3 regions of the Blastococcus sp. SYSU DS0616 genome follow, and region 1 is predicted to be linked to each of the others. Evidence: predicted binding sites of a transcription regulator. Region 1 holds the regulator's gene; each other region holds the start of a gene.
What was found. Region 1 encodes LexA, which represses DNA repair genes until DNA is damaged. Its sites were predicted from a motif close to TCGAACANNTGTTCGA; they were not measured.

Region 1 (2,257 bases):
GCCGCCTGTGCGGTGGTCGACGTGCAGGCCGGGGCCGCGGACCCCTTCGACCCCGAAGACCTCGGCGTCGGCTCGGACGGGAGCGTCTGGATCGCCGACACCGGTGACAACGGCACGAGCCGTGCCACCGTCGCGCTGCATGTCCTCCGGCCCGACGGCGCGGCAGCGCTGCATCGGCTGACCTACCCCGACGGCGCGCACGACGCCGAGGCGCTGCTCCTGGCCCCGGACGGGACGCCGTACCTCGTGACCAAGGAAGTGCTCGGCTCCAGCGGGGTCTACCGGCCCGCCGCCGCGCTCGTCGACGGCGGCACTGTGCCGATGGAGCGGGTGGGCACGGTCAACGTCACCCTCACCGGAACCCCGGGTGGCCCCGTGGGTCGTGCGGGGCAGTTGCTGATCACCGGAGGTGCGGTCGCCGGCGACGGGAGCGCACTGGCGCTGCGCACCTACACGGACGCCTACGTGTGGCCGCTGTCCGGTTCGGACGTGCCCGGTGCGCTGGCCGGCGAACCGGTGCGGGTGGCGCTCCCCGAGTCGCCGCAGGGCGAGGCCGTCAGCTTCTCCGCCGACAACCGGGCGCTCGTGGTCGCGAGCGAGGGCCTGCCCAGCGCCGTCACCGTGGTTCCCCTGCCCGCCGCGACCGCCGCCGCGAGCCCGACTCCCGCGGAGGACCCGCTGCCGTCCTTCGCGGAACTCGCCCGCTCGGACCGCTCGCCGATCGCCTCGGCGCTGATCGCCGCCGTCGTCGCCACTCTCGTGGTCTGGGTGGGCGGGAAACTGCGCCGCCGGACCTGACCCTCAGACCCGGCGCAGGACCGACACCACCCGCCCGAGGATCGTCGCCTCGTCTCCGGGGATCGGTTCGTAGGCCGGGTTGTGCGGCAGCAGCCACACGTGACCGTCCCGGCGCTTGTAGGTCTTCACCGTCGCCTCGCCGTCGATCATCGCCGCCACGATCTCCCCGTTCTCGGCGGTCGGCTGCTGGCGGACGACGACCCAGTCGCCGTCGCAGATGGCGGCCTCGACCATCGAGTCGCCGGCCACCTTGAGCATGAAGACGGTTCCCTCGCCGACCAGCTCGCGCGGCAGCGGGAAGACGTCCTCCACCGCCTGCTCGGCGAGCACCGGGCCACCGGCGGCGATCCGGCCGACGAGCGGGACGTAGGCGGGCGCGGCGGCCTGCACGCCGTCGCCGACCACGGGGGTTTCGACCGGTGCCGCGGTGGCCCGGCCGGCATCCCCGGGCAGTCGCACGTCCAGGGCGCGCGGCCGGTTGGGGTCGCGCCGCAGCCAGCCCTTCTTCTGCAGCACCGAAAGCTGGTGCGCGACCGAGGACGCCGAGGACAGCCCGACGGCCTCGCCGATCTCACGCACCGACGGGGGGTAGCCGCGCCGGTCGATGGAGTCGCGGATCACCTCGAGCACCCGCCGCTGCCGCTGGGTGAGCCCGTCCCCATCGGCCGCGCGGTCGGGAAAGGCCCGTACCGACGCCGAACCGTCCGCCGTCCCCGGGGCCACGCCCGCGGTGCCGCCCCGGTTGCCGGACGTCCTGCTCGAGTCCGCCACGTCTCCTCCTCGCCGGCTGCCCGCGCAGCTCTCGACCCTCGTCGTCGGAGGAACGGTAGCGCCGATCGGCGGCCACTTCAAACAGGTGTTCGAAACTTTCCCGTGTCGCTCCCCAAGTGTCGGTCCCATCCGGTAGACATCGGACAGGCGTTCGAATCGAACACACGTTCGGGTCCGGCGGGTGCCGGCCAGGAGGGCTGAACACATGACGAGCAGCACGGCACTGCGGGTCTGCGGCCAGGTGCCGGTCGACCCGGGGGAGCGGCGCGCCGGTCCGCCACCCGCCCGGCATCTCCGGGTGCTCCCGCCACCTCGCTCCTACGCGGAGCTGCCCGAACCTCTGCCCGCGCCGGCTCGCGGCAGGACGAGCGGCCCGCGGGCGACGGTGGGGCGGTCGCCCGGCCGGGGGTGTCGGGGGCGGGTGGAGCAGCCGCCGCTCCGGTTGACGTCGCGCGGCCGTCGCGTGCTCGTGGTCCTCACCCTCCTCCTCGCCGCGGGCGTGATCGTCCTCGGCAGCGCCGTCCTCGGGGATGCGGGTGGCGGATTGGAGCTCATGGGGACGACCAATGTGATCGTCGAGCCGGGTGACACGCTCTGGTCCATCGCCGGCACGGTCGCCGACGGGCGCGATGTCCGCGACGTCGTCGTCGACATCCAGCGGCTGAACGGGCTCGGCTCCGCGGCCATC
Region 2 (2,257 bases), on a different contig from region 1:
TCCTGCTCCTGGCCGGGCTGTTCCTGTTCGGCGCCGCGACGGCGTGCGGGCTCCAGTCGCGCTACGCCGCGGCGGACCTCGCCGCACCCGAGCGCCGCGGCCGGTCGCTGTCGCTGGTCGTGTGGGCCACGACCGTCGGCTCGGTGGTCGGCCCCAACCTCGCCGCACCGGGCGCCGAGCTCGGCGAGGCCCTCGGGCTGCCGGCGCTCGGTGGCGTCTTCGTGGTGTCGGCGGTCGTGTTCGCGCTCGTCGCCGTGGGTTTCCTGCTGCTCCTGCGGCCCGATCCGCTGCTCGTGGCCCGGGCGCTCGGCGGAGGCGGCGGCGGTCCCCGGCCGCGGCACGCCACCGGGGCCGCTCTGCGGGCGGTGTGGGCGACCCCGGCCGGGCGGCTGGGGATCACCGCGGTCGTGGTCGCCCACTCGGTCATGGTCGGGGTCATGGTGATGACGCCGGTGCACATGGGCCACGCGGGCGGGCCCGAGGGGACGGTGCTCCGCCTCGTCGGCCTGGTGATCAGCGTGCACGTCGCCGGCATGTACCTGTTCTCCCCGCTGGTCGGCATGCTCGCCGACCGGGTCGGCGCGCCGACGGTCGTGGCCCTGGGCGCCGTGCTGCTCCTGGCCGCGGCCGCCGTGTCGGGGACGGCGGCCCCCGCCGACTCGGTGCAGCTGGGCGCCGGCCTGCTGCTGCTCGGCCTGGGCTGGTCGTGCGGGCTGATCGCGGGGTCGGCGCTGGTCACCGCGTCGGTCGGCCCGGAGCTGCGGCCGACCGCGCAGGGCGGCACCGACCTGCTGATGGGGCTCGGGGCCGCGCTGGCGGGGGTGGTCGGGGGGCCGCTCCTCGCCTGGGGCGGGTTCGGCCTGGTGTCCGCCGTGTCCGCCGCGCTGGTGCTCCCGCTGGTGGTTGTGTGGCTCGGGACGCGGGTCAGCGCCCGCGGTAGTTCCTGATCAGCACCACGATGATCGCGACGAGCGCGACGACGATGCCGATCTCGAGGACGGTGTCGAGCGTCGCGGAGCCGGTGCCCGGGATCATGCGCGCCAGCCTAGGGCGGCACCGGCGCGAGCGGGGCCCGGCGGGTTAGCGTCGGGGTGTGCGCCTGCAGGAGTTCTGGTCCCGGCTCGACGGTCAGTTCGGGTCCATGCGCGCCCAGAGCGTGGCGCGCGACCACGTCTTCTCCACCCTGGGCGGCCGCACCGCCGTGGACGCCATCGACGAGGGCGTGCCGGTCCGCAAGGTGTGGCTGGCCATCTGCGAGGACTTCGACGTGCCCGTCAAGGAGCGCTGAGACGACGCCCACGGCCGGGTCGGCGTGTCGGCCTGGCAGTCGAACAGGTGTTCGGCCTACTGTGACGTCCACAGGGCGGCCGCTCCTCCACATCCCGCCCCGCAATCCGGAAACTGTCGGTGCCTCGCCCTAGCGTCGGTCCCGACCCGCTTCTCGCGAACCGAAGGTGACGCACCATGCCAGCAACGCTCGACCGCGACAAGGCCCTCGACATGGCCCTCGCCCAGATCGACAAGCAGTTCGGCAAGGGCTCGGTGATGCGGCTGGGCGACAGCCCCGAGGTGGCCATCAAGGTCATCCCGACCGGCTCGATCGCCCTCGACATCGCGCTGGGCATCGGTGGCCTGCCCCGCGGCCGGGTCATCGAGGTCTACGGGCCGGAGTCCTCCGGTAAGACCACGGTCGCCCTGCACGCGGTGGCCAACGCCCAGGCCAACGGCGGCATCGCCGCGTTCATCGACGCCGAGCACGCCCTCGACCCGGAGTACGCCCGCGCCATCGGCGTGGACACCGACGCCCTGCTGGTCAGCCAGCCCGACACCGGTGAGCAGGCGCTGGAGATCGCGGACATGCTGATCCGCTCCGGCGCGCTCGACATCATCGTCATCGACTCCGTCGCGGCCCTGGTGCCGCGCGCCGAGATCGAGGGCGAGATGGGTGACAGCCACGTGGGTCTGCAGGCCCGCCTGATGAGCCAGGCGCTGCGCAAGATCACCGGTGCGCTGAGCAACTCCGGCACGACGGCGATCTTCATCAACCAGCTGCGCGAGAAGGTCGGCGTCGTCTACGGCTCGCCCGAGGTCACCACCGGTGGCCGGGCGCTGAAGTTCTACTCGTCGGTGCGGCTCGACGTCCGTCGTATCGAGACCCTCAAGCAGGGCACCGACGCGATCGGCAGCCGCACCCGCATCAAGGTGGTCAAGAACAAGGTCGCCGCGCCGTTCAAGCAGGCCGAGCTCGACATCCTGT
Region 3 (2,257 bases), on a different contig from region 1:
CGGTACAGCCGGAACGCCTTGGTGTCGGCGTCCGGTGTGGAGAGCAGGGCGACCGGGTGCGGCAGGCCCTCGACCAGCGCGTGCAGCAGCCGCCGGCCCAGCCCCTGGCTCTGCGCGTCGGGGTGGACGTGCAGCTCGCAGACCTCGAAGGCGCCGGGCAGCCACTTCTTCGCCGTGCGGCGGTCCAGCGCCGCGCGCACCTGGTCGTGCCACCACTGCCCGGGGGCGATGAGGTAGCCGTACCCGAAGCCGACCAGCCGCTCGCCCTCCGGGGTCTGCGCGAAGGCCCCGACGGCGCGGAAGCCGGGCCGTTCGGTGTGCTGGATCGCGTAGCCGTACCGGCCGGCGACGATGCCGGAGTCGTAGCCCATGGCCAGCCCGTAGATGGCCAGCACCTCGTGCATGTGCTCCCGCATCCAGGGGACGGGGAGCTCGAGGATCCGGGTGGCCGGGCGGGTGCCCGTCACGGCGCGACCCCGGTGGCGTCCGACAGGTCGCCGCCGCCGACCGTCGTGGCGGTCCCGTCGAGCGGACCGCCGCCCACCTCGGCCGCGGTGCCGGCGGTGATGCGGAGCAGCTCGTCGTAGCTGGTCGGGAAGACCGCCGTCGGGTGCCCCGCCGCGGCCCACAGCCGGTCGTACCGGGCGAGCTCCACGTCGACGAGGGTGCCGAGGGGGGCCGGATGCCCCACCGGGGCCACCCCGCCGATGGGCTGGCCGGTGTGCTCGCGGACGACGTCCGCGGGGGCGGGCGCCAGGGAGCCGACGCCGAGCAGCGCCGCGACCTGGACGACGTCGACGCGGTGCGCGCCGCTGGTGAGGACGAGCAGGGGCGCGCCGTCGGCGAGGAAGAGCAGGCTGTTGACGATCGCACCGACCGGCACGCCCAGCGCGGCGGCGGCTGCGGCCGCGGTGCGGACCTCGGCGGGGAGGACTCTCACCTCACCCTCGGCGCCGGCCGCGGCGAGGGCCCGGGCGACGGCGGCCACCCGGGGGTGCGGGGGTGGGCTCATGCACTGATCCTGCCACCGCCCGGAAAGAGGCGCGCCCGGTGTGTCCCGTCCGGCGGGGGGTGCGGGCGCGGTCGACGGACACGCCGTGGCCCGGCTTGACGAGGGGTGGGCGCTCGGGTCTACTGGTCGTCGTTCGAACGCGTGTTCGAACGACGTCCGGCCCGTCCTTCCCGGCTCTCTTCCCCGCCGGTGGGGTGGCGGGCGTGCGCGCGGGGTGAGGCGTGGGGAGGCTGTCATGAGCCGGGTGCTCGGTGAGGTCGTCGGTCGGGCCGGCGAAGAGGTGCAGGTCGAGCGCGGCCCGCTGGGGCCGGTGCAGTTCTGGCGCGGGCAGTCCCGGTACGTCGTGGGCGAGCTGCTCGACTCCTGGCTGGAGACCGCGCCGTGGTGGCTGCGGGACGCGGAGGCGGGCGGTGCGTCCGACGACCTGGTGGCGCCCCGTGAGGTCTGGCGGGTGGAGGCGGTGCGGGCCGGGCGGTCCCGGATGAGCTTCGCCGGCGTCTACGACCTGACGTGGGACGCCGCCGGCAACCGCTGGTGGCTCGTCCGGGTGCACGACTGATGGGCGCCGCACGAGCCGTGCCGGCCGGCCAGCTGCCGCTGCCGCCCGCGTTGCCCGCCGCGGCCGCCGGGCTGCTCCGCCAGGCGCACCGCGGCCTGGCCGAGGCGGCCGCGGCCACCGATCCGCGGGAGCGGTACGCCACCGCGCACCTGGCGGCGCTCCGGGCCGCCGCCGCGGTGCTGGCCGCCCGCACCCGTCCCGAGGGCGGCCGCCGGCGGCCGCGCAGCGCCTGGGTCCTGCTGGGGCAGGTCGCCCCCGAACTGGGGGAGTGGGCCACCTTCTTCGCCGCCGGTGCGGCCAAACGCGCCGCGGCGGAGGCGGGGTTGTCCCGGGCGGTCACCGAGCGGGAGGCCGACGACCTGGTCCGTGACGTGCGGGGCTTCCTCGCCGTGGTCGAGGCCGGGCTCGGGGTCGACGCACCGCCCGAGCCGCCCCGCTACCCGAGGCCGCACGTGGTCGGCGGGGCGCCGTCCCGGTCGGGGTCCCGGTCCACCGGGTCCCGGACGTGAGTGACCCCTTCGTCCACCTGCACGTCGCCTCCGGCTACTCCATGCGGTACGGGGCCAACCACCCCGCCGATCTGGTGGCCCGGGCCGCCGAGCACGGCATGCCGGCGCTGGCCCTGACCGACCGGGACGGGCTCTACGGCGCGGTGAAGTTCGCGCTGGCCTGCCGGTCGGCCGGGG

Region 2: the regulator LexA is predicted to act here: its motif matches at 1,328-1,343, upstream of recA (recombinase RecA).
Region 3: the regulator LexA is predicted to act here: its motif matches at 1,146-1,161, upstream of ACI79K_RS11770 (DUF6504 family protein).

The regions. Positions count from the first base shown of each region.
Region 1 is NZ_JBJHAJ010000001.1:331,441-333,697, reverse strand. Features, by position in the region: gene ACI79K_RS01605 (hypothetical protein) at 1-798, shown strand, start outside; gene lexA (transcriptional repressor LexA) at 802-1,569, opposite strand; gene ACI79K_RS01595 (LysM peptidoglycan-binding domain-containing protein) at 1,991-2,257, shown strand, end outside.
Region 2 is NZ_JBJHAJ010000038.1:4,299-6,555, reverse strand. Features, by position in the region: gene ACI79K_RS19630 (MFS transporter) at 1-947, shown strand, start outside; gene ACI79K_RS19625 (DUF3046 domain-containing protein) at 1,094-1,288, shown strand; gene recA (recombinase RecA) at 1,465-2,257, shown strand, end outside.
Region 3 is NZ_JBJHAJ010000013.1:72,580-74,836, forward strand. Features, by position in the region: gene ACI79K_RS11760 (GNAT family N-acetyltransferase) at 1-467, opposite strand, end outside; gene ACI79K_RS11765 (YbaK/EbsC family protein) at 464-1,012, opposite strand; gene ACI79K_RS11770 (DUF6504 family protein) at 1,248-1,571, shown strand; gene ACI79K_RS11775 (SAV_6107 family HEPN domain-containing protein) at 1,571-2,080, shown strand; gene ACI79K_RS11780 (DNA polymerase III subunit alpha) at 2,077-2,257, shown strand, end outside.